One region of the Brevibacillus sp. NSP2.1 genome, then DNA from elsewhere that is predicted to be linked to it. Evidence: riboswitches for the same ligand, from Rfam matches in the RefSeq annotation. Region 1 holds a riboswitch; each other region holds the start of a gene.

Region 1 (10,239 bases):
CTTCCTGCAGGCTGTGGTAATAACGGATGGGGACAACCGCGCCAAACGTCTCTGCTCCCATGTCAAACTTGAACTTTTCCTCTGTGTACGTACCGATGACGACGAGCGAGTTGTTGCCCCAGCGCACGCGCTGGCCGATCGGGTTCATCTGGCCGAACAGCTTTTCGCCGAGCTTGTCCTCCAGCACGACGACGGCGCGCTGCTCCTTGTCATCCGCGCTGTTGAACAGGCGTCCTTTGGCCACTTTCATCGTCTTCTGCATGGCAAAGTAGTCGGGGGTGCTGGCGGTCAGGTTGACCCGCTCTTCTTTTTTCGGGCCTTTCAGTTCGATTGTATTGGAGTTGTACGGGACGATGTACTCGATTGCCGGGCTGATTCGGCTGAGTACCTCGGCGTCCTCGATGGTCAGGTCGTCTGCGGCTATCTCTTCCTTCGTATCCCAGTTGATGAAGACGTTGAACGTGTTCTGGCCGAATTTTTCCATCTCGTCGTTAATCGCTTTTTGTCCGCCTTCGCCAAGTGTCGTTACGGCGATGACGGAGGTGATGCCGATGATGATGCCGAGCATGGTCAGGCAGGAACGCATTTTGTTCGCCCAGATGCCTTCCAGGGCGGTGTAAAAGCTCTCCATAAAATTCATGTGACAATCACCTCGTCAGACGGGGTAGAGAAAATTCGTTCCTCGACCCGTTCGTCGCGGACGATGACGCCGTCCTTGAAGGTGACGATCCGTTCGGCGTGCTGGGCGATGTCCAGTTCGTGCGTGACGAGAATGATCGTGACGCCCTGGGCGTGCAGCTCCTGGAACATCGCCATGATCTCGACGCCGGAGCGGCTGTCCAGGTTCCCTGTCGGTTCGTCGGCCAACAGGATGGCGGGTCGATTGACCAGCGCTCTGGCGATGGCGACCCGCTGCTTTTGTCCGCCGGAAAGCTGTGTCGGCTTGTGGTTCATGCGCTCAGCAAGCCCGACTCGCTTCAGCGCTTCGGTGGCGCGACTGCGTCTTTCCGAGCGGCTGATGTTGGCGTACATCATCGGCAGCTCCACGTTGTGCAAAGAAGTGGAGCGCGCGAGCAGATTGAACGATTGAAAAACGAAGCCGATTTTTTGATTGCGAACATAGGCGAGCTGCTTGTCCTTGAGGCTGCTGACCTCGATGCCGTCGAGAATGTACGTCCCCGAGTCAGGACGATCCAGGCAGCCCAGCATGTTCATGAACGTCGATTTCCCTGATCCCGATGGTCCCATGATGGCGACAAATTCGCCTTTTTCCACTAGCAGGGAGACGCCTTTCAGGATCGGGAGGGTAGTATCGCCTGTCTTGTATGATTTCGTCAAGCCTTCTACCTGAAGCATTGTCGGCTGACCTCCTTTTTACGTGGAACGCGTCCAGTCGTTACATGCCCAGCGCAGCAGCACCGCCGCTCATCGGCATGACCGCAGCTCCTTCGCTCAGAGCGTCGACAGGTCCCAAAATGATTTGTTCGTCTCCTGACAGTCCCGACTTGATGTGGGAGAACAGCTCATTTTCTGTGCCTGTAACGACTTTTTGCTTCTTGGCGATGCCGTCAGCGGAGATCCATACGAAGGTGCTGCCATCGGCGTCCTGCTGAACGGACTCGATGGGAACTTGCAGGGCGTTTTCGATTTTTTCCACCATGATGTTGATGTCCACGTGGAAGCCTGGCTTCAGTGCGCTCAAATCGCCCTGCGGCTTGAGGATGACTTTGACGCGCGTTTTTTCGCCTTGGCCCGAACTGCTTTGCGTAGTGGTCGCGATCGGCGCGATCCGGGTAATTTGGGCGTTCAGCAGTTGCTTGCCCAGCGTAATTCCTTCAATCGTCGCGGACTGGCCGATTTTCAGTTTGCCGACGTCCGACTCGTTAATATCAGCCTGAATGAGCAGGTTGTTCAGGTTGGCCAGCGTCAAAATTTCCGTGCCTTTGCTGACGTATTGGCCGTTCTCGGCCGCCACGCCAATGACTGTTCCGTCCATCGGCGCGACGAGGACGCTTTGCACGCGCTCTTTTTCCAACTGGCTGCGCTCTACGGCCAGCTTGTTGATTTGCGCCTGCTGGGCGGCGATGTCTTCCTTGCGCGGCCCTTTTTGCTTGAGGGCAAACTGTTGCTTCGTGACATTCAGGGAAGACTGGGCGTTGTCCAAAACAGATTTGGCCTTGTCCAACTCTTGCTGCGTGGAAGCCCCCGAAGCGAACAGTTGCTGGATCCGATCGTACTCGCGTTTGGCTGCGTCGTATTCGCGCTGGGCCTGATTGACCCGCTCGCGCTCCTGCGCCACTTCTTCCGGCTCTGCCCCGATCTGGGCTTTTGCCAGATTGGCTTTGGCTACTTCCATTTGCGCTTCCAGATCAAGCAGTCTGCCGTCGACATCCGAGGTGTCGATTTTTGCGATGACCTGGCCTTTCTTGACCTTGTCGCCTTCCTTCACCACAAACTCGCGCAAGGTTCCGGTTACGTTGGCATACTGCTTTTGCTTGTCCTCTACCGTGACGATCCCCGAGGTCAAAATTTTGCTCTCCAGGACTGACTTGGTCGGAGCCCCGATGTTTACCGGCATGCCCATGGCTTGCTGAGAGCCCATCATGTTGATTCCGACGAAGCCCGCACCGAGCAGGACGACCACGGAACCGATGATCCACCACCGTTTTTTCATGTTCATTTCTCCTTGCTGTTAGGAACCGTATTATTTCTTTGCTCGGTGAAGTCTTACGCCAGGTCTGGAAAAAGGTAACACTTGTGGCGAATTGTTCACGATTTGCTCACATTTTGTGATGTTTTGACGGAAAGCAACTTTCTGGCTTTTGGCGTGATAAGATAAGAAAATAGATGACGTTCCTTGGGAGGGGAGCCATGAACCAAGCGATTCGATTTGATTACTCTAATGCACGCGCCTTTGTGAGACAGCATGAGTGGGAGCAGCTTGCCCCGGCGATCGGGCAGGCGCATGAGATGTTGCACAAAAGAACGGGTCCAGGCAGAGACTATCTCGGTTGGGTTGATTGGCCGCAGAGGTACGACCGCGCTGAATTTGAGCGGATTCGCCAGGTGGCGGCGCGTATCCAGGCTGATTCGGATGTGCTTTTGGTAATTGGAATCGGGGGTTCATATTTAGGGGCGAAAGCTGTACTGGACATTTTGGGCCACAGCTTTTACAATTTGCTGCCGAAGTCGAAGCGGCGTTTTCCGGAAATTTATTTTGTCGGGAACAATATCAGCCCGGTTTATATCTCTCATCTGATGGACGTGCTCGAAGGAAAAGACGTGTCCATCAATGTCATCTCGAAGTCGGGCACGACGACAGAGCCCGCGATCGCTTTTCGGCTGCTGCGCACCTGGCTGGAGAACAAGTACGGCCGCGAGCAGGCGAAGAAGCGCATCTATATTACGACGGACAAAACGCGCGGCGCCTTAAAAAGACTCGCGGAGGACGAAGGGTACGAAAGCTTCGTCATTCCGGACGATATCGGCGGACGTTTTTCCGTCCTGACCGCAGTCGGACTGTTGCCAATCGCAGTGAGCGGGGCCGATCTGGACGCGCTGATGAAGGGCGCGCAAGACGCGAGCGAGCGCTACATGGTCATGGATTTGTACGAAAATCCGTGCTACCAGTATGCGGCGATTCGCAATGCGCTGTACCGCAAAGGTAAAACCGTGGAGCTTCTGGTCAGCTACGAGCCGCAGTTCCGCTTTTTCGCGGAGTGGTGGAAGCAGCTTTTCGGGGAGTCGGAAGGAAAAGACGGCAAAGGAATTTTTCCCGCGTCAGCCGAGTTTTCCACGGACCTGCACTCGTTGGGGCAGTACATACAGGACGGCATGCGGCAGTTGTTTGAAACGGTTGTTACGGTGAACAAGCCCGCCGTCGACGTGACCGTGCAGGAGGACCCGCTCGATGTGGACGGGTTGAACTTCCTGTCCGGCAAGCGGATGGGGTTTGTCAATAAAAAGGCTTTCGAGGGAACGGTACTGGCCCATGTAGATGGCGGCGTACCGAACCTGCTTGTGGAGATGCCAGAGGCGACAGCGTACCATCTCGGCGCCCTGATCTACTTTTTTGAAAAGGCGTGCGGGATCAGCGGCTATTTGCTAGGGGTCAACCCGTTCGATCAGCCCGGGGTGGAGGCGTACAAGGCCAACATGTTCGCCCTTCTGGGAAAACCTGGATTCGAGCAGCAGAAAGCGGAACTGGAGGCAAGATTGCGCGAGAACAAGACGTATTTGACTGTGGAGGAGACAGCGGCGTATTTGGAGCTTCCTGAAACGTTTATTTTGGAAAAAATTCATCAGGGCAAAATCCGCGCTCTCCACGACGGCAACGAGTACATCATCAACAAGGAGCAGTTCAATCACCATCTGGAGGAAATGCGCAAGCTTCGCGAGTTCGAGGAAGCGGCGCGTCACGAGACGGTTCCGGAAAGCTACGATGTGAAAGACGAGGATTAAGCTGAGGATGAAAGCGCAGACCATCTTGTCAGATCGCGCCCAAGAGGACTATACTTGGTGGGTGAACGAAAATAAAAGATCAAGCAACTCGGGGAGTCCTTCATGCGGGGCTGAGAGGATGGAAGCAACGACCGTCGACCCATTGCACCTGATCCGGATCATGCCGGCGCAGGGATACGGTTGCCGGCAAACAGCGCTTTTTTATTTGGTTACGATGCGTATGAAGCCCGCCTTTTCCTGCGAAGGAGAAGGTGGTTTTTTTCATTTTGTCGACTGCGCCAGGGGCTTTTGGCTACAACGGCGCTTTCGAACGGCCCCGAAGAGATTACAACAAGCGAGGAGAGAGAAAAATTGAGCGATTGTCTCGTAGTGGGTGGAGGAATTATCGGATTAAGTCTGGCTTATGAGTTGTCACGAAGAGGAAGGAGCGTCACGCTGGTCGAGCAGGGAGAATGGGGCGGACAGGCGTCTTCTGCGGCGGCGGGGATGCTCGCGCCGTTGAAGGAGTTTACGGCCCCAGGCCCGATGCTCGATCTGGGCATGACTTCGCTGGCCTATTACCCGCAGTGGGCGGCCGAGCTGGAAGAGTTTACCGGAGGGGACGTCCAGCTCAGCCTGGAAGGGCTGCTGACGGTCGCGCTCAACGATGACGAGCAGGCACAGCTTTTGGCGAAGTACCATTGGCAAAAAGAAGCGGGGCACAGCGTCCACCTTTTGACGGAGCGGCAGCAACTGGCTGAGGTGGAGCCGCTTTTGACCGAGCAGGCGCAGGCAGCCATCTACTCTCCGTACGAAGGGCATATCAACAACCGCATGCTGCTGCGCGCTCTGGTGACAGCATGCCGGCTGCAAGGCGTCGCGTTGCACGCAGGCTGTGTCGTGAGCGGCATCGCGGTAAAAGGCGGCCGGGTAGTCGGCGTGGAGAGTTCGCTTGGACCGCTGCGGGCGGAGCAAACGATCATCACGTCAGGCGCGTGGGCGGGCATCATGCTGGAAATGCTCGGCGTTTCGATTCCCGTTCGCCCGGTTCGCGGCCAGATCGCGGCGGTATCCTCCGCAGGCATCCCGCTTCGCACCGTCATTTTTGGCACATCCGGCTACATCACGCCGAAGAAGGACGGGAAAATCGTCATCGGCGCGACAGAAGACGAAAGCGGCTTTCAGCGCGAAGTTACAATGGCGGGCTTGGCCAGCATCCTGAACGGAGTCATGCCGTACGTCCCGGCCTTGCACGGCGCTGCTTTTCTGGAGGCGTGGGGCGGACTGCGGCCAGCTACCGCAGATGGCAAGCCGCTGCTTGGTCCCGTGCCCGGCTGGGACGGGCTTTCGATTGCCGGAGGGCACTTCCGCAACGGCATCTTGCTGTCCCCGGCTACCGCGAAATGGATGGCCGACTACCTGGAAAAAGGCGAGACAGAGCGTCTGACGCCGTTTTTGCCATCCCGCTTTTTGGCAAAAACAGACGAAACGTCGAACAAAATGGGCTAGTCCGAACTGCAAACCCGGTACACCTCCCCATGGGCACCTGTATATGGTAATAAAGAAACACCAGAAGGGGAGGAGTTTCCATGCAGTCTGAAAAAAACCTGTACCAGGCTGACGTCCAGACGGTCAGTCTGATAAAGGATATGCGTGAAAATGTGCACAACATATGCAAAGAACACGTCGAGAAAAAGGTGCGCATTGAAGCGATTGACGGCCAGATTTTTGAAGGCGTGATCGTGGACTTTGACGATCAGAATGTATATGTGGAAGTGGACGATCCCGATGCAGAGGAAGACGACTACGAGTTCGAAGAGGTAGCCAGCCGCAAATCGCATGGAGACTGGGGCATGTACCCGGACTGGACTCCCTACGGCTATCCATATGGCGGATACCAGCCGTTTGGCGATGTCAGTCCGCTTGGCAGCAGCAGCCAGCCGAATCGGCCTCCTGCTGGTCAAGTCAGCCCTTACGCGGACGATTGCTATCCATACGCTCCGATCAGCCCATTCGGCAGCCCGAATCAGCCGTATGGGCAGGTAAGTCCGTTCGGCCAGCCCGAATCAGCCGTTTGGGCAGGTAAGCCCGTTCGGCAGTCCGGGTCAACCGTATGGGCAGGTAAGTCCGTTCGGCAGCCCGAATCAGCCGTTTGGGCAGGTAAGCCCGTTCGGCAGTCCGGGCCAGCCATATGGGCAAGTAAGTCCGTTTGGCAGTCCGAGCTTTCCGTACGGCCAGGTGAGTCCGTTTGGAGAGGGCGCTCCTTTCGTCAGCCCTTATTCCGGCTTCAATCCGTACATGGCGCCGTTCCCACCGTTCCCGCCCTACCCGCCTCAGCCGTGTTACCCGTACCCACCGCCGCCACCACCTCCGGCTGCAGTCGTCTTGCCGAGGAAAAAACGCCGCCGTCCGTGCCGAAGAGGCAAAAGAATCATTCCGCTCGCCTTGTTTACGCTTTTGACGATCGCGCTGCTCTAAAACCTGAAAGCATAGAGTTACCAAGCCTCTTGCCATCCGCAATTCCGGCAGCGAGGCTTGTTGCTCGTTTTGCCTGCCCTCGCCTGTGAGTACAACCCGCCGTTTTGGCGCACACTACCAGTAGTATGTGACGAAGGCAGGGGATACAAATGAAGAAAATTCAAAGCAGCTTACCAGGGACGAAGGCGACGTTCGGCTATTTCCGCGAGTCGCTCGAGCCGCATTTTACACTGGCGAATTGGGATTACGAACACGGCTATTTCGACCGCACCCTTGACGACAGGAACACCGTGTACCTCCGCCTCCCGGTAAAAGTCTTGCAGGGCGAGCTCGACAGCCCCGACGCGTGGCTGGAACTGGGCGAACCGTTTGTTTTGCGCCACGTCTACAACACAGGCGTAGAGGAAGATATCGGCTACTACGCCCCCGTCGCTTCAGCCGTGATGAACCAGTTCCAGGAGCCGCTCGACAAAGATGCCGAGATCGACCCCCGCTGGATTCGCAAGGCCGAGGCCATCGTCAAAGAACTGGAAAATCGTCTCGGATGAAAAGCGGGCCTTGGAGCAGGCCTGCTTTTTTGTTTTGCTTTGCTGAAAGCAGCAGCGAGGAATGGATTTTCAATGAAATTGCTTTTTCAGCCCTGTTCTGTTTGCAGAAAGTATTGCACAGATTGAGGGCAGCAAATCTTGCCTGAGGACCCCGGATCGGGTGGTTATTTTTTCTAGCATGAAAACCGTCTTTGAAAAACTCTTTAAAAACGTTTTTAAAAAACCCACGCCCACTCAAGCAAGCCGCTGACGAGGAAAGAGGAGAAATCCGCGAAAGCTCTTTGGGATACCGACCGAGGTGGAGGGGAAAAAGCAAAACACGCTTTTAAGCGTCCACTCTGAGACACATCCTGAATCGACCACTTTGGACGCGGTTTTGCTTTTTCCCCGGAGCCGGGCAGTCCAGCCCCCAGCGGGTATCCCAAGAAGCTCCAGCGATTTCTCCTCTTTCCTCGCCTCACCAAAAGCAACGACAGACGGGCTTTTTAATGTTTTTGCTTTTTCCCTCGCCTCGCCAACAGCAACGGGCAAACGCTCTTTTCAATGTTTTCACTTTTTCCCCGCATCACCAAAAACAACAAACAACAACCTTTGTAAAAGATTTGTTTTTCCACTATTAGTCAGGTAATATTTCCCTAACAGCAGAATGACCGACCCGAGACACCCGTGAAAAACGACGTCCTGACAGGAGACAGGAGGCGACAGCATGGCGTGGTACCATGCGATAGCGAAATGGTATTGGAAAATCCGCAAGCCGCTGACTCTCGGAGTGCGCCTCATCGTGGCCGACGAACAAAAAGGCGTCCTGCTCATTAGGCACACCTATGTACCCGGCTGGTACTTGCCCGGCGGCGGAGTCGAAAAAGGAGAATCGTTCTGGGAGGCAGCCCGCAGAGAGCTGCGGGAAGAATGCGGCCTCGTGGCTGGCGAGCTCAGGCTCTGTCACCTGTATTACAGCGAACGCGAAGGCAAGCGCGACCACATCGCCCTGTTCCACGCCTGCCAAATCCAGCCCGGGACAGGCAAGATCGACGCCGATGAAGTCCGGGACATGCGCTACTTTTTGTGGGACCAGCTCCCGGACGACATGACCCCCTCGACGCGAAAGCGATTGGCGGAATTTTGCGCCCACTCTTTCCGCGAAGAGCGATGGTGAGACTCGGCTGTTTCCATGCATCTCCTTTTCCCATGTGGTATAGTGAGATCAACAAAACGAGCGTACTTGACCGCTTCGAAGGATAAAAGTGAGGGCAGACCAGCATGAAGATTGCGACTGTACTGCGAAATGACGATTATACACGGGAAGTAGAACGTTTGTTGAAGGAAAAGCTGCGCGAGGCAGGCAGTCCTTACACGTTTGTGAACGGAACGGAGGCCAAGCCTGATATGGTGCTCTCAATCGGAGGGGACGGGACGCTGCTGGAGGCCGTCCATCAATACGGCATGGAGCCGGCCTATGTCGGGATTCATACGGGACACCTCGGTTTTTACGCCGACTGGCGGCCGGAGGAGCTGGATGAGTTCGTCGACCGGCTGCTGCACGCCGAACCGGCGATCGTCGAGTATCCGACGGTCCAGTGCCGGATTGATACAGCAGATGGCCAGCGATACGAAAAATGGGCGTTGAACGAACTGGTCCTGCGCAACGCGTCCCTCTCGACGTTGGTCGCTTGCGTCTACATTAACGGGGACGAGTTGGAGACGTTTCGCGGCGACGGGTTGATCGTGTCTTCGCCATCGGGGAGTACAGCCTACAACAAAGCCGTGGATGGAGCGATCGTGCATCCGTCCATCGAGGCGATCCAACTGTCCGAAATCGCCTCCATCAACAACCAGGCGTACCGGACGATCAACAGCTCGCTCGTTTTGCCCAAGCATCACGAAGTAGAGCTGATTGTCATGAACCCGGAAATCATGATCGGCCTCGATCGCGAGCAGGCGGTGTGGAGAGGCGTGCGCTCCATTATGTGCCGTGTCGGGCAAGGCAAAGTCAAATTCGCCCGCTACAAGCGACTGACGTTTTGGAGCAGGGTGCGCAATTCGTTTATCAAAGGATAGAGAGACTTGGGGGAGTGGATATCATTGAAAAAGCTAGGAACACTGCAAAGCATTTTCCGCCATCCGGTAAAAGCGATGCAGGGCGAGCAACTGACGACGTCGGAGGTCGACGCTTTCGGCCTGTACGGCGATCGGGCTTATTACTTTCTGGACGACTCTCGCGGCGGAAAATATTTGAGTGCAGACGTCGTCCCGGCGCTGCTCGGCTACCATGCCAGCATGGGGGAAAAGACGGGCGAAGAAGCATACCCCGACGTTCAAGTTGAAGCGCGTGACGGCAGCGTACATACGTGGGGAGAGTCGCTGTTCGCCCATGTCGCAGAGACAGCGAAAAGAGCGGTGACACCGATGCGCAGTCTCCCGACAGAGGGAGGGAAAAACTGGGAGGACCACATTCTTTTGGTGACGGACGCCTCCCTGCGCGAGCTGGCACGGGTGATCGGCAGCGACTGGATTGACCCGAGACGTTTTCGCGGAAACCTCATCGTCGAGCTCGAAGACGACGAACCGTTCGCAGAAGACAAATGGCTGGGCAAAAAGCTGCAAATCAACGATGTTACCCTGCAAGTTACCAAGCATTGCGAGCGTTGCATGTACGTGAACATCGACCCCGATACGCTGCAGAAAAACCCGGCTGTGCTGAAAGCATGCGTGAAGCGCCACGAAAACCATTTTGGCGTGTACGCCTCTGTGGTGACGACAGGTACGGTGTCGC
Region 2 (10,239 bases), 2.5 Mb from region 1:
GACCGCGAATGATGACTTTGGCTCCGCGCCTGTTCATGTAGTCTATCAACAGACCGTCAAACGAGTCGATCTCCACATTGTCCATGTCCGCTGTCACCTGGCGAAGCATCTCGACGCGCTCGTCCACGCTGAACAGGGAATTTTTTTTGGAATTAATCAAAACGGCTACGATTACTTTGTCAAACACCTTGGCCCCCCGACTGATAATATCGAGATGTCCGTAGGTCACAGGGTCAAAGCTTCCCGAGCAAACGGCGATCGCCATTTTGTTTCCTCCTTTTCGTGTGCTGGTGCTTACGCTTCCTTTTGCGGATCGTAATAATACAAGGTGACAGCCGTATCGCCGTAGGTCGCTTGCCGATCCTTGACGCAATCGCCGATCGCATCGGGAAAAGCGTCTTTGCTGTCGTGCTCCGCCACGATCCAGGCGCCTTCTGCGAGCAGGCCGAGCGCTTGCAGTTGCTCGATCTCTTCCACGATTCGTTGCTTCGCGTACGGAGGGTCGAGAAAAACGAGCTCGAACGGCTGGGCGCGCTTGGCCAACTGCCGGATCGCCCGCTCCGCATCCATGCGGTAAAGCTCGGCGTACTCGTCCAGTCGGCAGGCGCTGACATTTTGCTTGACGACGGCGAACGCTTTTGCATCCCGCTCGACAAAGACAGCCTTGTCCGCTCCCCGGCTCAGCGCCTCGATGCCCAGGCTGCCTGTTCCGGCGTACAAATCCAATGCCCAGCCCCCGTCAAAATACGGGCCGATCATGTTAAAAATCGATTCCTTAACCTTGTCGGTCGTCGGCCGCGTCCCGCTACCTGGGACGGCGGCCAGTTTTCTACCTCTGTGTTCTCCCGCGATGACGCGCATAATGATTTCACCTGTTCAAAGAAGTTATAAGGGATAAAAGCTGATATCATACTATCACAACTGCCTACCCCCGTAAAATTGGCAACTGGAAAATTTATGGCGGATTGCGCGTATAGAATGCACAAAGATTGGAAAACATGATGGATAGCGACGCAACGGTGTCGCTGACAACCGCGGAGAAGACTTACGTTTCCCCATAAGCTCTTCCTCCGGTTTCTCCTCTCCCATAATTGAAAGGCAGTTCACTTTGGCGCACGGCGTGTCTGATAGGAGCATTCCGTGCCGACGCTCCCCGCGCGGGAGGAGTTGAACCGCTGCCCCATCGTCTTTTGGCGAGGGGGTATTTTTTTGCCCGCAGGGGGAGCATACTACTTGCACCTATTCCAAAAGGGGGAATCGACATGGCAGAAAAACAACCGTCCGCGCAAAAGCTGAAAGCGTCCAAGGCCCAGTCCATTGCCGACCGTACCGGAACAGGCGTCGAGCAAGCGCGGGAAATGCAGTCGCGCGCGGACCAGTCCGACATTATCAAGCACGGCCAATAACGCGAACACAAGCTAAAAAAGCCAGTCGCTACATCTGAACTGCACCCGATTGTTAGATACACCTAACAGTTGGAGGTGCAGTTTTTTTGTCTACGTTTACAGTTCTTCGCTATTTCCATGCCGGCTGGCGACGATGACAATGTTTCCCCGCCTGCATTTCCCTCGCGGCATCCGCTTGTCGGCTACAAACAATAAACAAAAACAGTCGCAGCCACGCAAAAACAGTCCGTACTGGAGGAATCATATGCACACCGTCTGGAAAGGCTCAATCAGCTTCGGCCTGGTCAATATACCCGTCCGCATGTTTACGGCAACAGAGGAACGGGACATTCGCTTTCGCCAACTGCACAAGGAATGCAACACCCCGATCAAATACGCCAAAATGTGCCCGCATTGCCAGCGGGAAGTGGAACCGAGCGAAATCGTCCGCGGGTACGAGTACGAAAAAGGCCATTTTGTCATGATTAACGACGAAGACCTGGAGGCGATCACGCCCGAGACGCGCCGCGCCATTGAAATTCTCGACTTCGTGGACTTGTCGGAGATCGACCCGGTTTACTTTGACAAAAGCTACTTCCTGTCTCCGCAAGATACGGGAGAAAAGGCGTATGCGCTGCTGCGCGCCGCCATGGAGCAGACCGGAAAGATCGCCGTCGCCCAGGTGACGATGCGCAATCGGCAAAGTCTCGCCGTCATTCGGCTGTACGAGCATTGCATCATGCTGGAAACGATTTTTTACCCGGACGAGGTGCGCCCGGTCAGTCAAGTGCCCGCCTTGCCGGAGGCTACTGTCCCGCTCGCGGAAAACGAACTGAAAATGGCGACAGAGCTGATCGGCAACATGACCGTTCCGTTCGATCCCGCCAAGTACACCGACGAATACCGCGTCGAGTTGCAAAAAATGATCGAGAAAAAGCTGGAGGGCCAGGAGATCGCCACCGCTCCGACGGTTGCGCGCACGAATGTGATCGACCTGATGCAAGCTTTGAAGGAAAGCCTGGCCTCGACAGCAGGCACTACGGGCAGTCCCGTGAAGCTTGCGCCGGAGCCTTCCCCGGCAGCCGCGAAGCCGAAAGCAGGGCGCAAACGGGCCGCTTCTGCGGAGAAAGCGGACAAGACAACCTCCCCTGCCAAAGAAGCGGTGGGGAAACCGAGTCCCGGTCCGACCTCGACAACGAAAACGCTTCGCCGCAAAAAAGCCACTCCTGTGTAAAGCGGCGTTGGAACAGTTGGTGGTGCGGTGCGAAGCCATAAGCAGAACACTTGGCTTGCGCGCAGCCATTGGCGACGCCTTAGCCTTACCGGATAACGTCTGCGCAAAAAAACCTGCCCCATTTGCGGACAGGTTTTTTGCTTATCTTTTTGCGAGCTGTTGTTCCGGTTCGATATGAATGTGAACCGTATTGATTTTGTGCACACGTTTCATCCGTTCTTCGATATTTTCGGTGATGGTGTGGCTTTCTACTACGTTCAACTGCGGATCGACGTGGATCACGACGTCAACGAGCACGCTGCTGCCGTGATAACGCGCCTTGATGTCGCTGATCGCTTTCACCCCGGAAATGGAGAAGATCGTCTCCTTCAGCTCCTCCAGTTGCCCCTCATCGAAGCCATCTGTTAAGCGATGCGTCGCCTCCCGGAAAATATCCCACGCCGTCTTCAGGATAATCACCCCGACCACGAGCGCTGCCAGCGGGTCGAGCCAATGCAGTTGGAACTGCGCGCCCGCCACTCCGACAAACGTCCCGATGCTGACGAAGGCATCCGAGCGGTTGTCGGCAGCGGCCGCGAGCAACGCCTGGCTGTTCGTTTTCACGGCGAGTTGGTGATTGTACCGATAGACCCCGAGCATAATGACCGCAGTCGCCAGCGCCGTCCAGCCTGCCAACAAGTCGGGAGCAGTCTGGTTTGTATCAAACAGCGTCGGAATCGCTCCGGTAATGACCTCCAGCCCGACAAACAGCATGATGAACGACGCGACCAGGGCAGAGATCGTCTCCGCGCGAAAATGGCCGTACGGATGGTCGCGATCCGGCGGCTTGCGGGCAATGCGCAGCCCGATCAGCACGGCAATCGACGCCACCACGTCCGTCGAGTTGTTCAGCCCGTCCGCCATTAACGCTGCCGAGCCTGTCAGCACCGCAACCCCTATTTTTAACGCCGAGCAGAAAATATAGGCGATAATGCTGACCCACGCACCCCGCTCTCCTTGCTTCAGATCCGAATATACATTCACACTCCATCACCTCAAAAAATCTCAATCGCCCTATTCGCCCAAAGCCTTAGAACAGAACGTATAAAAGCAGTTTCTCGTTTTTTCGAATTTCATCGTACCAGACGCAATTCGTGTGGGTCTACAGAAACAGTTTTAGTCCGATTCATGAGTATAGAGGGGGGGAAAATGTGTTGCCCTGTGGCAATTTTTGTTGGAAACTTTTTCTTGCCAAGCACGGCTGTTCTCCGGTATCCTAATCTTGCAACGACAACCAAAAACAAGCACGGGAGCTTGGAAATCACCAGGCTGAGAGGATGGTACTGTGCCATCGACCGTTGAACCTGAACTGGGTAATGCCAGCGGAGGAATGTCCATATGACAGATTAGCGACGCGTATCTTTTTTTCGGATACCCGTCTCTTCTCTACTCTCGCGTCTGGCGTCGCATGTTCCCATGTGGCGTTTTTTCGCGACGGGCCTCTTTCGCCTCCCTACAAGGTTCGCGCTTTCGTGCAACCAAGCCAAGGAGGTTTTTTATGTCATCCATTTCATCTTTTCCCGGAAGCCGCAAAGTATACGAGGTAGGCAGCCGCCCCGACATTCGCGTGCCGATGCGCGAAATTGCGCTATCGCCTACCGAGGGGCTGTACGGCACCACACCAAACCCGCCGTTGCGCGTGTACGACACAAGCGGCGAATACACGGCCGAAGGTTATGTCGCCGACATCAACAAAGGGCTGCCGCTCGTGCGCCAGCGCTGGATCGAGGAGCGCGACGATACGGAGAGCTATGCCGGCCGCGAGCCAAAGCCTGTGGACGACGGAATCCGCAACGCCGACAGCGCAGGGAAGATGCCCGCTTTCCCGCGCGAAGGCTATCAGCCGAGACGGGCGAAGCCAGGCAAGACGGTCACCCAGCTTCACTACGCCCGCCGTCACATCATCACGCCGGAGATGGAGTACATCGCCATCCGCGAAGGCGTCACGCCGGAGTTCGTCCGGGCTGAGGTGGCGGCAGGCCGCGCGATCATTCCCGCCAATATCAATCATCCGGAAGCGGAGCCGATGATTATCGGCCGGAATTTTCACGTCAAGGTCAACGCCAACATCGGCACTTCTGCCGTCAGCTCCTCAATGGAAGAAGAAGTCGAAAAAATGATCTGGTCGGTGCGCTGGGGCGCGGACACGATCATGGACTTGTCGACCGGAAAGCACATCCACACGACGCGCGAGTGGATCATCCGCAACAGCCCGGTGCCTGTCGGAACCGTACCGATTTACCAGGCGCTTGAAAAAGTGAACGGCAAAGCGGAGGATTTGACCTGGGAAGTCTACCGGGACACGCTGATTGAACAGGCAGAGCAAGGCGTCGATTATTTCACCATTCACGCCGGCGTCCTGCTCCGCTACATTCCGCTGACCGCGAAGCGCGTGACCGGAATCGTCTCGCGCGGCGGCTCCATTCTGGCTGCGTGGTGTCTCGCCCATCACGAGGAAAACTTTTTGTACACGCATTTCGAAGAGATTTGCGAGATTCTCAAGGCGTATGACATCAGCGTGTCACTTGGAGACGGCTTGCGCCCCGGCTCGATTGCAGATGCGAATGACGAGGCCCAGTTTGCCGAACTAGAGACACTCGGCGAGCTGACGAAAATCGCCTGGAAGCACGACGTGCAGGTGATGATTGAAGGACCCGGCCACGTCCCGATGCACCTCATTCGCGAAAACATGGACAAACAACTAGCGATTTGCCACGAGGCGCCTTTTTATACGCTCGGGCCGTTGACGACAGACATCGCGCCCGGCTACGACCACATCACCTCGGCGATCGGCGCCGCGATGATCGGCTGGTTTGGCACCGCGATGCTCTGCTACGTCACGCCCAAGGAGCATCTCGGCCTGCCGAACAAGGAAGACGTGCGCAACGGTCTCATCGCCTATAAAATCGCCGCTCATGCAGCGGATTTGGCCAAAGGCCACCCGCGAGCAAAACAGCGCGACGACGCTTTGTCCAAAGCCCGCTTCGAGTTTCGCTGGAACGACCAGTTCAACCTGTCTCTCGACCCCGAGCGCGCCCGCGAATACCACGATGAGACGCTGCCTGCCGAAGCAGCGAAGTCCGCGCATTTTTGCTCGATGTGCGGCCCGAAATTTTGCAGCATGAAAATTTCGCACGACATCCGCCACCAGGCCCAGGAGCAGGAGCGGATCGAGCCTGCCGCCATCGCAGCGGGCCTGCAAGAAAAAGCCCGCGAATTTCGCGAGCAAGGAAGTCAACTGTACAAATAAGCGCCCGGAGGTGGCAGACGATTGAAGATGTGTTGCAATTGCGAAAAGAGATCGCGCGCCTGGAGGTTGACCTTGAACGTCTGAAGCGCCAACTGGCCCATTTGCAAAAAGCGTGCGCGCATGAGTTCGTCGAGACCCCCCTCGCCCGCACCTGTGCCAAATGCTTGCAAACGGAAAGCCTCTATTATTAGACAGCTTCCCTGCCACACCTAGGAAAGTTGGCTGCGCCAATGGCTCGGCCCCAGCCTTAATTGCCCCTTGTACTGGATAAGCAGCTTATGCACAAAAAAGACCGCCATCCTCGACAGTGGGTGGTATTATCCCCTCATGGTAGACAGTGAAAAAAGACCTCATGGTATGATGAGATCAACACTGTTGACCGGAGGGGATTTTCTTATGCCGCCACGTAAAGGGCAAAAACAGCAGCAATATGACGAAGCAACGAAGAGCGAAGCAGTACGTTTGCGGGTTGAGGAGCATTGGAGCTACCCAATGATAATGGAGAAATTAGGCATTAAAAGTAAGACGCAGATTCGGGAGTGGGTACAGAAACGGCAAAACGGTGAAACGTTTGAAGACTATAGAGGGCGATGGATCAAGAAGTATTTCAGCAGTCTAGAGGAAGAGAACAACTACTTGAAAGCGCAGGTCGAATACCTAAAAAAGCTCAATCCAAATCTACACGGGGAGGGAAGTTGGATAAGCAAACCCGGTTTAGGACGATCGAAGAAATGAGTCGCAAGTACGCTGTGGTCATGCTATGCGAAATAGCGGAGGTCTCCCGGGCGGGCTACTACAAGTGGAAGGCGACGGAGAAGGTTCGTAAGGTACGTGTGGAGCAGGATGCCGACCTAAAGGAACATATACTGGCAATTCACCGCATTCGCCCATACTTTGGGTATAAACGAATGCGCACGGCTCTACGCAAAGAGGGACTACAAGTAAATACGAAGAAAGTTCGCCGACTGATGCGAGAATTGGGCATCCGCTCAGTGATCCGCAAAAAGCGTCCATTTGCCGGCCGCAAGCCCTCCATCGTGTTCAACAATGTCCTTAATCGCCAGTTCGCTGCGGACGAGGCTAGAAAGAAATATGTAACCGATATTACCTATATTCGAGTCGTCGATGACTTCATTTATCTGTCCGTGGTCCTGGATCTGTATAATAACGAAACGGTTGCTTGGGAAGTGTCGGAGAGAAACGATCTTGATCTTGTGCTGTCTACGGTGAAGCAACTGGGTAATGGAGATGCGATCCTGCACTCCGACCAAGGATTCCAGTACACTACCAAGACATACGCAAATCTGTTGCAAGAACAAGGGCTAACCGGAAGCCATTCCAGACGGGGGAACTGCTTCGACAACGCTTGTGTTGAATCGTTTTTTTCACACCTGAAGACGGAAAAGTTGTATCTGGAGAAACCAAGAGATATAGCTCACGCTCGCAAACTGATCGCTGAATACATCGAATTCTACAATACAGAACGGTTCCAGAAAAAACTCGGCGACCTCTCCCCAGTCCAATACCGGGAATCGATCGCCGCTTAAGATAGCGTCTTTTTTTAGTGTCTACTTGACGGGGCTATGACCAGGGATGGCGGTCTTTTCACCTGCTCGCTTCAGCCTGAGACTTTGACTTGCAAAGGAAGCCCTTCCTTATAATACAGCTCGGGCGACAGCAGGATAAAGAAAATATGGACGTTCTGGAAACCTTGCTTTTGCAAAATCCGGTTCATCGTGCTGGCGATCTGGTCGTGCTGCTTTTGCTCCCGGGGAAACATCATGATTTCAAGCGACAACGGACTGTTCGTCAACTGCTCGACCAGAAGCAGCTCCAGCTTGACTTTTTCCTGGCTCACTTCCGCGATGCGGGCAAACTCTTCTATAATAAGGGGCGATACCGATTGCAGCTTTTCTTTTTCAAAGCCTTTAAAGCGAAGAAACGGCAAGTCAATTCCTTCTTTCCGGAACAGGCGGCCAGCAACAGCAACGCACGCCGAAGCTGTTCCCAAAATCATTACCTCAGTAATTATAAACTACAGTCTATTTCTGGATCAACGAAAAAAGAATGAAGAAAAGTGAAGGCGAGCAACTTGGTTGCCCCTATACTTACTAAGAATCTTATCCATTCTTCTCTGTACAAAAAAAGGACTATATCCAGAAATGACTTTCTCCTTGCGCACTTGTGGTGGACGTACCACGATAGGAGGTCAAAAGTCTGTCAGATATAGCCCATCCATACTGTTTCCAACGCGTTTCAAATCATGCATGATGTTTCGTGAACTGCTTCCTAGTATAACGCAAATACAATACTTAATCAATAAAGAAGTTTCTTAAAATTCAATCAAAACTCTCTGTCCTGACCCGTGCATAGACGATCGCGAATGGTGACACCGTACAAATGGCAGACACCAAGCACATACGGGAGGCTACCATGAAGCTAACGCCGATTATTCCTTTCGAGCCGACGACGACGGATGACATCGCGGATGGCCCCGACTGGATTGCGCAAGTCAAATGGGATGGGATCAGGCTGTTGACGTACTACGACGGCAACTCGGTCAAGCTGTACAATCGCAAGGCTAACGAGCGGACTTTGCACTACCCGGAAATCGCCGCAATCTCCGACTACTGCCGGGCGCAGTCCGTCATTCTCGACGGCGAGGTCGTTGCGCTTGGTGCAGATGGCAAGCCTTCTTTTTACGAGGTCATGCGCAGGGACGGTCTGCGACGGATGGAAAAAATCGCAGCCGTAAAGCGTCAGGTCCCCATCTTCTACATGATTTTTGACGTCCTGTACGCAGACGGCGAATGGGTCACGGCCTGTCCGCTGGCAGAGCGCCAGCGCCTGTTGCAAAAGCTCATCTCCCCGACGCCCACGGTGCAGCTCGTCGACAATTTTACGAGTGGCCGGGAGTTGTTTCAGACGATCGAGCAGCAAGGGATGGAAGGCGTCATCATCAAAGATTTGACCAGCACGTATGCCATCGCCGGAAAAGATGCGCGCTGGCAAAAGAAAAAAAACTACCGGGATTTGATCGCGGTGGTAGGCGGAGTGACGATGCGGGATCAGACGGTCAATTCCTTGCTGCTCGGGCTTTACGACGCCAAGGGCGCTCTCTGGTATATCGGCCATGCCGGAACCGGAAAGCTGACCCACAGCGATTGGCGCAGCTTGACCGAAACGATTCAGCCGTTGATCCAGGCTGACATGCCTTTTCATAACAAGCCGGAGCGCATCAACGGCACCATCTGGCTAAAGCCGCAGCTCACAGCCAAAATTCAGTACGCAGAGTGGGCAGACGGGCACTCCTTGCGCCAGCCGAGCATCCAGGGCTTCGTCGACTCCCCTGCCCGCCAGTGCACATTCGAAGCGTAAACCGCAGCACCAGCATACAGGCGGGCAAAACGACGGGCCTTACTGCCGAAAACTGCCTTGCTGCTTGGGCCGCCCCAGCCTTTGCTTGCCGTGGTTGAGGGCCTGCATTTCTCCGTAGCTGGTCAACACCCCGATCACCAGGAACACGATGTAGGCGATGGCCGTCGCGATCCCTGCCGCCGGAGATTTGTCCCGCAGCAGATCCCCGACCAAGATCGTCAGGAAACAGCCTGCAATGCTGAATACTCCCCCCCACACCATCATCCGGTAAAAGCGGTGCAGCTTCGTGCCTCGCGGAATCAGAGCCTGGCCTTCTTCCCGTTTTTTCCGGCGGGCGACGATAAACAGAAACAGGAGCAGCGGCACCTGAAAAAGCACGACAAGCAGCGGAAAGCTGTAGCTGATGAACTGGTTGATATCCGACACCTTGGGAAAGGCGAGCAGCGAGGTCACCACCATGAAGCAGCCGGTGGGCGCGTTGTACGTGTTGTAGTGCAACTGTCCGCCAAACGATCCTACGCCCACGAGGAAGGCCAGATAGGCGACGATGACTTTAATGCTGAACGCAGGAAACCACAAGCTGAACAAAATCATTTCCACCCGGTCGAGAAAGTCCGTCAGGTGAATTTGCTGCACGAGAATGTAGATCGGAAAATTGAGTCGGCCCGCAATGACGTAGCCCATCACCCCAAGGAGAATCAGCACCGTAAGCGTGGTCGTGAAGCAGGCGATCATGATTCCGTGCTTCATGGCGGTAAACAGGAGACGCGGCTCGCTGCTGGCGTGCAAAAAAGCGCCAAACAGCAAAATGTCTCCGTAAACGCCGATCGGCAGCAGGTTGCTTATCGTAATCCGATCCAGGCTCGTGCTCAAAATCGGCTCCAGCCGCTCGATGCTGTACTCGTTCATCAAAAGAAAGTAGAGCAGCAGGCACATGATGAAGTAGGCGGGAA
Region 3 (10,239 bases), 2.1 Mb from region 1:
TGATGAACAAAACCCCGAGAATGAGCGTCGCTGCGGTCGCCATGTTCACCATATATCCGTAACCATATCCGATGATAAGGCCGTGGATGACGAGGAGCGCAACCATCAGCGTATGCATGATCGCGTCCTTGCTGCTCGCAAACTTTTGGTAGCTCTGCTCGCGATAGCGGGAAGCCAGAAATAGTACCACCATCATGATCGGAACAAAAGCTACGCCCACGAGCTTGGGCGCAAAACCGTCCGGCTCGCCGTTTATTCCCCAGTGAACGGCCATGGTGTCAGGCATGGAGGGATAACAAATCACCGCCATCACGACGCTGGCAAGGAAACACAAAATAGTCAAGCGGGATATTTTCATTTCATGACTCCTCTTTCGAATGGAATTGAATAAACCATTTCAACAGGTCCTGAAAAACGGTCGTATTTAACGAGTAGTAAATGTTTTGCCCTTTTCGCTCATCGAAAACCATTTCCGCCTGCTTTAACAGATTGAGGTGATGCGAGATGCTCGGTTTTGTCATTTGAAAATGCTCGGCAATTTCCCCGGCCGTCCTGTCTTTTTCCCGCAGCAGATCAAGAATTTTTCGCCTTGTGGGATCAGACAGCGCCTTAAAGGCATGATTCATGGACATAGTGATCGATCCTACTTTCAGAATATCTTTATTAGATATTTAGAAATTTATCAAAATAACTAACTCAAAGATACCATGTAAAAACCTTCCAGTCAACTCACCTATTGCCCTTATGCAAAACCCCCCGATAGCCTCGCCCTGCGGAAACGAGAAATCGTTCCGGGCTGTTTGGCTAACGGGGGTTGCTATTTGCTTCTGCGCTTGTGCTTATTTCACCAGATCGCGCATGATGTCTTCCACTTTCACATCGGTCGTAATCAGCTTCTCTTGTTTCATCCAGTCGATCAACGTTTGCCACGACTCGGCTGTCATGGAGCCAAACGGCTTGTCGCCCGCATCCATCAACGGAATCAGGATGTCCAGACTTTTTGTTTCGATGTCTTTTTCCAGCGGGAACTCAGCGGCTTGCTTGGCGAGCAGCAAGTCGAGCGCCTTTTCCTTGTTGTTTTTCACGTAGTCTTGGCCTTTGGCAATCGCGCGCAGGAAGCCTTCGACCGCCTGATGCTTTTTGCCAAGCGTCTCGTCGCTGGTCGCGAGCACAAGCTCGTAGTAATCCGGCACGCCAGAATCAGACGGCTTGATGACGTGAACCGGGATGCCGTTTTTCTCCAGAATGAGCTGTTCGTGGTTGATATAGCCGCCTACTACCGCGTCTACTTTTTTCGCAGTCAAGGCCGGAACGATGTCAAAGCCGATGTCGGTAAAGGACAGGCCGGAGTCGTCTGCGCCCGCATGCTTCACCACCTGGCGAACGATCGATTCGTCGAGCGGAATGGACGGGTAGCCGATATTTTTGCCTGCCAGCTTTTGCGGGCTGTCGATGTCGCCGTCTTTGCGCGTCATGATGACGTTGAGCGGATGGCGCACGAGTGCCGCGACAGCCACGACCGGAATCCCTTCGGCGCGCGCCTGGACGAGCTGCGGCTGGTAGCTGATAGCCAGGTCGACTTTGCCTGCCGCCGCCATTTTCAGCGGATCGTTGCTGTCCGATGGCATTTGCAGGTTGACCTTGAGGTTTTCTTCCTTGAAAAAGCCTTGCTCCTCTGCGGCGTACAGGAAAGAGTGCACCGCATTCGGATACCAGTCGAGCGCGATCGTCAGCTCGGCAGGCTCCGCCGCTTTTTCAGCCGGAGCTGGTGTCTGCGGCGCGGTCGTGCCAGCGCCAGACTGATTGCCGCACGCAGCAAGTCCGGTAGCCAGCGTCAGGGCCAGGATGGCTTTTGTCCATTTATTACTCATCGGTTTCATAGTTTGATCTCCCTACTTTTCTTACTTGGATGTTGGGTGTTTCGCTTTTGTGTGCGGGGACAGATGGCGCTCGATCCGCCCGACGAGCCAGAAAAGCAGCATGCCGAGGACGGAGAGCAGCAGGACCGAGGCAAACAGCGCAGGCGCCTGAAAATTGCCCGATGCCCGTCTGCCGAAGTAGCCAAGTCCCTCGCTCGCGCCGAGCCATTCCCCGATCGTTGCACCCGCGACACTGTATGTCGCAGCCACCTTCAAGCCGCTGAAAAAATGCGGCAAGCTCGACGGCAGTTGCAGCTTCGCGAACATTTGCCAGCGGGTAGCGCCCATCGTTTTCAATAGCTGCAGCATTTCTTTGTCGGTAGAGCGCAGTCCGTCATACGTATTGACGACAATCGGGAAAAAGGTAAACAGGATCGTCACCGCGATTTTTCCGGACAAATCGTATCCGAACCACAAAATAAAAACAGGGGATAATGCTATAATTGGAATCGTTTGGGATATGACGATATACGGATAGACCAGTCGCTCGACGACTCGGCTCATATTCATCGCAAAAGCGAGCAAAACGCCAAACACGATCGAGACAGACAGGCCGAGCAGCACTTCCTTCAAGGTCGCCCACAAATGCAGCCCGAGAAGCGAGCCACGCAGCTCCCACAGCGCCAGCACGACTGCGCTCGGCGGCGGCAAGATGAACGGCGGCACAGCCAGCAGGCGGCAAACAGCCTCCCAGGCGACGAAAAACAGCGCGATGGAAATGCCGAACCAGATCCCTCTGCCCATCACGCTTCCCTCCCCAGCGATTGCAACCTGGACTGCTCTGTGCGCAGCAAGGCCCAGATTTGTTCGCGCAAGGCCAGAAAGCCGGGCTGATTCCGGCTGCCCACTGCTCGCGGCCGCGGAATCGACACGTGCAGCTCCACAGGCTGGCGAATCGGCTTGCCCAGCAGGACGATCACGCGGTCAGCAAGCAAGATCGCCTCGTCGATGTCGTGCGTAATCATCAGCATCGTACTGCCTGTCTCTTGCCATTTTTCCATCAGCCATTCCTGCATGTCGAGCCGCGTAATGCCATCGAGCGCGCTGAACGGCTCGTCGAGCAGCATCAGGTCTGTCCCGGACAAGAGCGCCCGCAAAAAAGAGACGCGCTGCCGCATGCCGCCGGAAAGCTGGGCAGGATAGGCGTCTGCCCACTCGTGCAGTCCGTACCGGGGCAGCTCTTGCCGGACGCGCGCATGCGCTTCCTTTTTCGGCACGCCTTTGATCTCCAGCGGCAAGGCGGCATTTTCCACAATCGTGCGCCACGGCATGAGCAGATCGCGCTGGGGCATGTAGCCTACCTGCCCCAGCCGCTGTTCCATCCGTTCCTCGCCCAGCCGGATTTCTCCCTGTTCGGGCTGCAAAAGTCCCGCGATAAGCTGAAACAACGTGCTTTTTCCGATCCCGCTTGGCCCGATCATGCTGACGAACTCGCCTTTTTTCACTCGCAGATCAAAGTCTTCGAGAATCGGCGTGCCTGTGTAGGAAAAGCGGACGTTGGAGAAAGCTAGTTGATCGCGCACGGCCACATTTCCTCTCTATAGGCCATATCCCAGAACATGTACTCCATTTTGGAGGTGTTGACGAAATACTCTTCCAGTCTCGCCAGCTCCTGCTCGTTTTTCCCGTCTGCCAGCTCGTTCATGATGTCGATCAGCCAGATCGCAAGCTGTCCGAACTCGTCCGAGCTGTACATCCGCACCCACTCGCCGTACAGCTCGTGGTCCAGCGCCCCTTCTACCTGCGCCAGCCGCTTGCCGATCTCCCAGTAGCTCCACGTGCACGGTAAAAGCGCGCTGACCAGCTCTGCCAGCGAGCCTTGGTGCGCGACTCGCAGCATGTAGCTGGTGTAGCCCAGCATGACAAAGGACGGCTCGGTCGCTTCCAGCTCCTCGCGGGAAATGCCGAAGCGCGCCGCATACTGGCGGTGCAGCTCCATCTCCATGTTGAGCGTCGATTCCTGCAGGGCGGCGAACCGGGCGCTCGTCTCCAGATCGTAGGCCTTCACGCTGGCGAGCGCGAACATTTTGGCGTAATCGATCAGATAGATGTAGTCTTGCTTCATGTAAAATTTGAACGACTCTACAGGCAACGTGCCGTCACCAAGGCCGGTTACAAATGGATGCTGGTGAACGCGCTCCCAGATCGGGGCGACGCTGCGTAACAAACGGTCTGTAAAGGTTGCCATGCTTTTTTTCACTCCTTCGCTTCCTTTGGCGTGTTGCACCAGTTCGCGATAAAACGGGCCATAATCTGGGCAAACCGGACAAGCTGGTCAGGATCAATCGACTCATCGACGGCATGGGCGTGCTTCAGCTCGCCCGGGCCGAACAGTACGGCGGGAATGCCTGCGTGCGCGAACCAGCCCGCATCTGTGACGGTAGGAGACATGTTCACCACAGGGGCCTCGCCCAGCTCGCTCTCATAGGCGGCTTGCAACTGCGCCAAAGCCGGATGCTCCGTGTCCAGCTCCAGGGACGGGAAAATTTCTCCGCGCTCCTCAATCATGGAGCGACCGCCCCAGCGAAACACAGGGGGATGGTCGCGCAGCCACAAATCGGCCGCCGCTGCGCGTCCGACATGGTCCTCGATCTCGCGAATGATCTGTTCGTATGATTCGTTCGGATAAAAGTGAACCGTAATCCAGAGCGCGCAGCGATCCGCAATAAACGCAGCATGGCGTCCTCCCTCGATCACGGCAGGGTTGATCGTATTGCTGCCAGCCGCAAAGCCGGGGTACGCCTTCATCACAGCCCAGTCGCGTTCCAGCTCCTGCAGCGCCGTAATGATTTTCGCCATTTTTTCAATCGCAGACGCGCCGCGCACGCCGCCTCCGGCATGGATCGTTTTCGCCCGCATCCCGTCGTGCAAGGTCGTCGGACTCTCAATCGTGATCCAGCCGGTAATCACGCCGCCCTGCCCTTGCATGTGCAGGTTGCTCGTGTCGACGACGACGGCGTAGTCCGCCTGGTAGCCGCGTTCGAGCGCCACCAGCGTCCCGGCTTCGCCCGCTTCCTCGCCGATTACCGATTGGAACAGCAAATCGCCTGCCAGCTCGACGCCGTGCTCGCGCAGCATCTGGATGGCGAACAGGCTCGCAGCCAGTCCACCTTTCATGTCTGCTACACCGCGTCCGTACAGCCGCCCGTCTGCGCCGCACGTCAAGGAAAACGGCGGATACGTCCAACTCGCATCGTCGCCGACTTCCGCGACGTCGATGTGCCCGTTGATAATCAGGCTGTTCGCCTGGGCGGAAGCGCTGCCCGGCAGTCGGCCGACGACGTTGTCATCGCCGGGGTAGACAGTCCAGCGGTCGACCTCAAAGCCGATGGCCGCGAGCCGATGGGCGAGTACCGTTTGCGCCGCGTCGCTGTTTCGCGCTGGCGGACTTACAGTCGGATGGGAAACGAGCTCTGCCAGGAGGGCAAACAACTCTTCTTTGCGCCTGGAAATCGATTCTACCGCTTCTGTCAGTCGGTCCACGCTACTCAATCATCCCTTCTGTCGGGCTGCTCGCCGACGCGTAGCGCTTTTTCGCGATCCGTCCTGCGAGGAAGCCTTTGCGCCCCGCTTCCACGCCGAGCTTCATCGCTTCGGCCATCAGCACCGGATTGTCCGCGAGCGCGACTGCCGTATTCAGCAGCACGCCGTCAGCGCCCAGCTCCATCGCTTTCGCGCAATCGGCTGGCGAACCGATGCCCGCGTCCACGATAATCGGCACTTTGGCGTCCTCGATGATGAAGCGGAGGTTGTTTTCGTTCACGATGCCTTGTCCGGAGCCAATCGGGGACGCGCCCGGCATGACGGCATGCACGCCCACTTCCTGCAAACGCTTGGCGAGAATCGGATCGTCGTTGGTGTAGGTCAGCACGATGAAGCCTTCTTCGACCAGTATTTTCGACGCTTCCAGCGTGCCGATCGGGTCAGGCAGCAGCGTTTTCGGGTCGCCGATGACCTCCACCTTAATCATATCGCACAAGCCGGATGCTTTCGCCAGACGGGCGATACGCACCGCTTCCTCTGCCGTATAGGCTCCCGCTGTGTTCGGCAGCAGGGTGAATTTTTTCAGGTCGAGCTGTTCCAAAAAGTTCGGCTCTTGCGGATTTTCCAAATTGAGCCGGCGAATCGCAAACGTCAAAATTTCTGCTTCCGACACCTCGACTGCTTTTCCTTGCGTTTCCAAATCTGCGAATTTTCCGGTCCCGAGCAAGAGGCGGGAGCGAAACTCGTAAGGGCCAATTTTCCATGTATCCATGCTGGTCATCCTCCTCCGACAAAATGAACGATTTCGATGCGGTCTCCGTCTGCAATCGGCGTTTGTTCATACTGGGAGCGGTCGATGATCTTTCCGTTGCGCTCCACGACGACAATCTTCTCTTGCAGGGAATACGAAGCGAGCAAGGCGCGGACTGTGTTGATCTCAGCCGACAGCTCTGCTGTTTTTCCGTTCAGCACAACAACCATTGTATTCCTCCTTCTTGATGGCACCTGTCGAGGGACGAAAAAACGGCCTCCCTCGCTTGCCGGAAGTCACCCCAGTCAAACGGTGGAAGCCGTATATGTATCCCATCGGACAGATGGAAGAAAAAAACCATCCGCCGTGGGATGGTTGAGTTGATCTCATCATCTGGTAGCAGCATTCCGGCAAATACGCCGCAACTGCCGCACCGTGAAATCGATTCATATACCTCTTCCTCCGCTGGCATGACCCAGGTCAGGTTCAACGGTCAGTAACACGCTCGTTACAATCTCAGCCGACGATGCTCGGCCCCCGTTTGGTAGTAAACCTATGAAATTGTCGTACGTTCGAGTATTACAGTACCATTCTATTTCGTGTTTGTAAAGGTTTCCTTGTACATCGCTTCCAGTTCAACCAGGCAGCGCTCGGACCAGGCCGCCATTTTTTTCAGCTTCTCCATTTCCCGCTCCATCGCTTTGCGCACGGACTCCTTGTAGTCCGGCACTTCGCCGTTGTAGCGGATGACGGATGCGGCCGGGGTCATGAATTTTTCCTGGTAGGAGAGCGCTGGGCGCTGGTGGAACAGCGGCACATCCACCTCGTAGGACGTATGCAGGTCGCCCTGCTGCGGGTATTTCGTCACCGCCAGCACCTTGACCAACAGCTTCGTATCGTGAATTTCCAGCACTTCCGCGATATATTCTCCTGTCCGCTGCGTCACGCGAACTTTATCGCCGGGGTTCCAAAACATCGTCGTTTCCTCCTCGCATCATCCATCATGGTAGGGGCCAGGCGTGAACGGCCTTGCCCACAGCTAGTCCGTCAGGCCAGCGACTGGGCAAGCAGCTTGCGGGCGTGCGCCAACACTTCGTCCGCAGCAGGCGCTGGTTGACCGCCGCCCTGCGCCATCGCCGGATTGCCGCCGCCTTTTCCGGCAATCAACGGCAGCGTCTCCTTGATAAGCTGGTTGACGGCGACGTTCACGTCCTGCCCCCGCGCAAACACAAGCTGGGTCTTCTCGTCAGTCGCTGCGGCCAGCAAGCATACGACGTCCGGCGCCTCCGCGACTGCGAGCTGGGCGAACTGCTGCAGTTGCTGGATCGTTTTGTCCGGGAAAACTTGCGCGATGACACGCACAGTTCCCACTTGCTCTGCCACGCCAAGCTGCTTTCGGACTTCGCCTTCCAGCAGTTGCTTTTCGGCGTCGGCGAGCCTTGCTTTCAAGCTGTCCCGTTCGGCCAGTACGCGCTCTGCCTGCGCGATCAGCTCCGCCTCGCTGGTCGCAAACCGCTTCGCCAGCTCGCGCACAGCCGCCTGCTTGCGCGTGTAATCCCGCAAAGCCCGCAAGCCGCAGATGAACTCCAGCCGGATGTTTCCGCGATGGCGCTCCCAGCCGAGAATTTTAATCATGCCCACTTCGCCCGTGCGCGCAGGATGTGTGCCGCCGCACGGATTGTAGTCGTACTCGGGGATGATGACGACGCGGACATTTTCCGTGACCGTCGGCTGTTTTTTCAGCGGCAACGTAGCCAGCTCCTCGTCGTCGACAAACCGGGCGATGATCGGATGGTTTTCCAGCACGACCTGGTTGGCCCGCTGCTCGACTGCTTCCCACAAATCCGCTGTCAGCTCATCCAGGCGCACGTCGATCGTCACGCGTTCTTTTCCCAAATGAAACGCGACCGTCTCCGCCCGCGCGACTTCCAGAAACGCGGCGGACAAAATGTGCTGTCCGGCATGCTGCTGCATGTGATCGAAGCGGCGGTCCCAATCGATCTGCCCGACCACTTCCGCGCAGTCCTCCGGCAGCGGAGCTTCCAGCCGATGACGCACCTCGCCCGCTACTTCTTCCACGTCGATGACCCGACATTCTCTGAGCGTGCCCACATCCCCGGGCTGTCCGCCTCCCGTCGGGTAAAACGCCGTCTGGCTCAGCACAGCGTACGGCGTTCCATCCTCTTCCGTGCCCTGCCGCAGTACGCGCGCCGAAAACGTTGTCGCATACGCATCTTGATAATAGATTCTGTCTTCCATCTTTGCTCCTTGCCGCCGGAGCGGAAAGCCATTTGCGCTTTTTCCATTCCGGCCATTTTCTCCCGCCAAGGGTGATATTATACTAATAAAATAGAGATCGTGGAGGGATGATCCGTGAACAAAAAAATCTTTACGCTTCAGGAAGCGAACGACTTGTTGCCCTATGTACGTGAAGAACTCTCGTTTTTGCAAAAATCGAAGCGCTCTTTCTACGAAATGTATCAAAAGCGCGAGCAAATCAAAAAGCAGCAGCCCGTTGACGAAGAGGCGCTCTTTTCGGTGGAATGCCAGCTTGAGTTTCTCGAACTGGAAGCGAAGATGCACGTCACCCAACTGATCGGCAAAGGCATCCAGGTGAAGGACATCGACATCGGCCTGTTCGACTTTCCCGCGATCATCGACGGCGAAGAAGTGCTCCTGTGCTGGCGCGAGGGCGAGGAATCCATCACCCACTACCACGGGTTGCGCGAGGGCTTCATGGGCCGCAAGCCGATCCGGTGACGGCTTTTTTAGCCAAACAGCCGATCCATCTGCTGTTCGCGCACGAGGCGCTCTTCCGGGCTTGCCAGATCGTATTTTTTCAACAGGTGAAACAGCTCGTTCAAACGCTCCTGGCTAAGCTCTCCTTCCAGCATGCGCTGGAACTGTCCTACCCGCTCTTCGGACAAAAACGGCGCTTGCTCGGCCAACTTCTTTTGCACATCCTCTTTGCTGTGATCCAGCTTGCATTCTCCCATACTTTCTCTCCTTTTCTACGTATTCTTTTTCCATCATACCACGATTGCTGCCAATCGAAAACGTGACCGGGCCAACACTTGCAGCGGCCCGGCGTTGCTGAAAAAGCACGCGCGAAACAGCGAGAGGCTCGTTTTGTCGGACAGCCTGGCTGTTTTGTACCCGCCTCTGGCGACGAACCGCTATCTGTTCTGCAACGAGTCGTCGTCCATTGCCGGGAACTGCGCCAGCCAGCAGACAAAAGGAGCGTGCGCCCTCCTGACTGGCTGACAGGCACACGGCGAAAAAAGTACCAGCCGGAAAACGAAAAAGGCGTACAAGCCGAAAGTGGATTGCACGCCTTCTCGCTACGCCCGTTTGCGGACGCGGAAGTTGCTTTCGATCAACAGCCAGTTTTGCGGAAACGGCAAACCGAGCTTCCAGTAGCTGACTCCGCGTATGCCCAGTTGCTTCACCAGATCGAACTTGGCTTGAATCGAGCGGGCGTCCTCAAACCATACTTCATGCCGCCTGCCGTCGTCTGCCGTATAGTGGAAAAACGGCGCCTGCGCCCGGTAATCGTAGCGAATCACGGCGTTTTCCCGCGCCGCCAAGGCAATCGCCGCTTGCGGACTCAACGCTCTCGCCGTCGTCCCCTGCTCATAAGGCAGCGTCCAGTCGTAGCCGTACAAGTTTTGGCCCATCAAAATTTTTTCGGCCGGCATTTCGGTCAGCGCGTATTGGAGGACGCGACGCACAGGCCCGATCGGTGACACGGCCATCGGCGGCCCCCCGCTGTAGCCCCACTCATACGTCATGATGACGACAAAGTCGGCAATTTCGCCAATCGCCCGGTAATCGTGGGCGCTGTACCATCTGCCTTGCTGCTCGGCGCTCGTCTTCGGTGCCAAAGCGACGGAAATCATCATCCCCTGAGCGTGCGCCCGGTCGCGAGCCCTGCGCAAAAAGCGGATGTACGCCTCGCGATCCGCAGCCGGGAGCGCCTCCATATCGAAATGGATGTCCCCCATCCCAAGCTCTCTCGCCGTTTGAAAAATGTTGTCGAGCACCTTGTTTTGCAGCTCCTGGTCGTTCAGGATAAGCCCGCCCAGC

The links. Region 1 has a riboswitch for thiamine pyrophosphate ahead of thiO (glycine oxidase ThiO). Riboswitches for the same ligand answer to the same signal wherever they lie in the genome.
Region 2: it holds a riboswitch for thiamine pyrophosphate, as region 1 does, so the genes downstream of both, thiC (phosphomethylpyrimidine synthase ThiC) here and thiO (glycine oxidase ThiO) in region 1, are expected to answer to the same signal.
Region 3: it holds a riboswitch for thiamine pyrophosphate, as region 1 does, so the genes downstream of both, thiS (sulfur carrier protein ThiS) here and thiO (glycine oxidase ThiO) in region 1, are expected to answer to the same signal.

Annotation. Positions count from the first base shown of each region.
Region 1 covers NZ_CP048274.1:4,751,510-4,761,748, reverse strand. Annotated here, with positions in the region: gene M655_RS23215 (ABC transporter permease) at 1-640, opposite strand, end outside; gene M655_RS23210 (ABC transporter ATP-binding protein) at 637-1,356, opposite strand; gene M655_RS23205 (efflux RND transporter periplasmic adaptor subunit) at 1,397-2,674, opposite strand; partial or broken gene M655_RS23200 (glucose-6-phosphate isomerase) at 2,872-4,221, shown strand; gene M655_RS28160 (excisionase family DNA-binding protein) at 4,243-4,461, shown strand; TPP riboswitch at 4,541-4,656, shown strand; gene thiO (glycine oxidase ThiO) at 4,813-5,949, shown strand; gene M655_RS23190 (LSm family protein) at 6,030-7,007, shown strand; gene M655_RS23185 (YugN family protein) at 7,068-7,466, shown strand; gene M655_RS23180 (NUDIX domain-containing protein) at 8,173-8,622, shown strand; gene M655_RS23175 (NAD kinase) at 8,727-9,524, shown strand; gene M655_RS23170 (MOSC domain-containing protein) at 9,549-10,239, shown strand, end outside.
Region 2 covers NZ_CP048274.1:2,270,388-2,280,626, reverse strand. Annotated here, with positions in the region: gene coaD (pantetheine-phosphate adenylyltransferase) at 1-265, opposite strand, end outside; gene rsmD (16S rRNA (guanine(966)-N(2))-methyltransferase RsmD) at 295-861, opposite strand; gene M655_RS11460 (hypothetical protein) at 1,263-1,406, shown strand; gene ku (non-homologous end joining protein Ku) at 1,651-2,619, shown strand; gene M655_RS11450 (cation diffusion facilitator family transporter) at 2,761-3,642, opposite strand; TPP riboswitch at 3,896-4,006, shown strand; gene thiC (phosphomethylpyrimidine synthase ThiC) at 4,157-5,908, shown strand; gene M655_RS11440 (hypothetical protein) at 5,893-6,078, opposite strand; one part of gene M655_RS11435 (IS3 family transposase) at 6,305-6,563, shown strand; one part of gene M655_RS11435 (IS3 family transposase) at 6,563-7,455, shown strand; gene M655_RS11430 (DUF1904 family protein) at 7,527-7,856, opposite strand; gene M655_RS11425 (ATP-dependent DNA ligase) at 8,342-9,286, shown strand; gene M655_RS11420 (GerAB/ArcD/ProY family transporter) at 9,326-10,239, opposite strand, start outside.
Region 3 covers NZ_CP048274.1:2,619,828-2,630,066, reverse strand. Annotated here, with positions in the region: gene M655_RS13325 (SdpI family protein) at 1-358, opposite strand, end outside; gene M655_RS13320 (autorepressor SdpR family transcription factor) at 360-632, opposite strand; gene M655_RS13315 (ABC transporter substrate-binding protein) at 840-1,880, opposite strand; gene M655_RS13310 (ABC transporter permease) at 1,902-2,663, opposite strand; gene M655_RS13305 (ABC transporter ATP-binding protein) at 2,663-3,442, opposite strand; gene tenA (thiaminase II) at 3,427-4,107, opposite strand; gene M655_RS13295 (acetylornithine deacetylase) at 4,116-5,411, opposite strand; gene M655_RS13290 (thiazole synthase) at 5,404-6,174, opposite strand; gene thiS (sulfur carrier protein ThiS) at 6,180-6,383, opposite strand; TPP riboswitch at 6,594-6,704, opposite strand; gene kapB (kinase-associated lipoprotein KapB) at 6,746-7,129, opposite strand; gene M655_RS13275 (serine-tRNA(Ala) deacylase AlaX) at 7,201-8,412, opposite strand; gene M655_RS13270 (DUF2203 domain-containing protein) at 8,527-8,913, shown strand; gene M655_RS13265 (hypothetical protein) at 8,922-9,149, opposite strand; gene M655_RS13260 (hypothetical protein) at 9,244-9,417, shown strand; gene M655_RS13255 (glycoside hydrolase family 18 protein) at 9,495-10,239, opposite strand, start outside.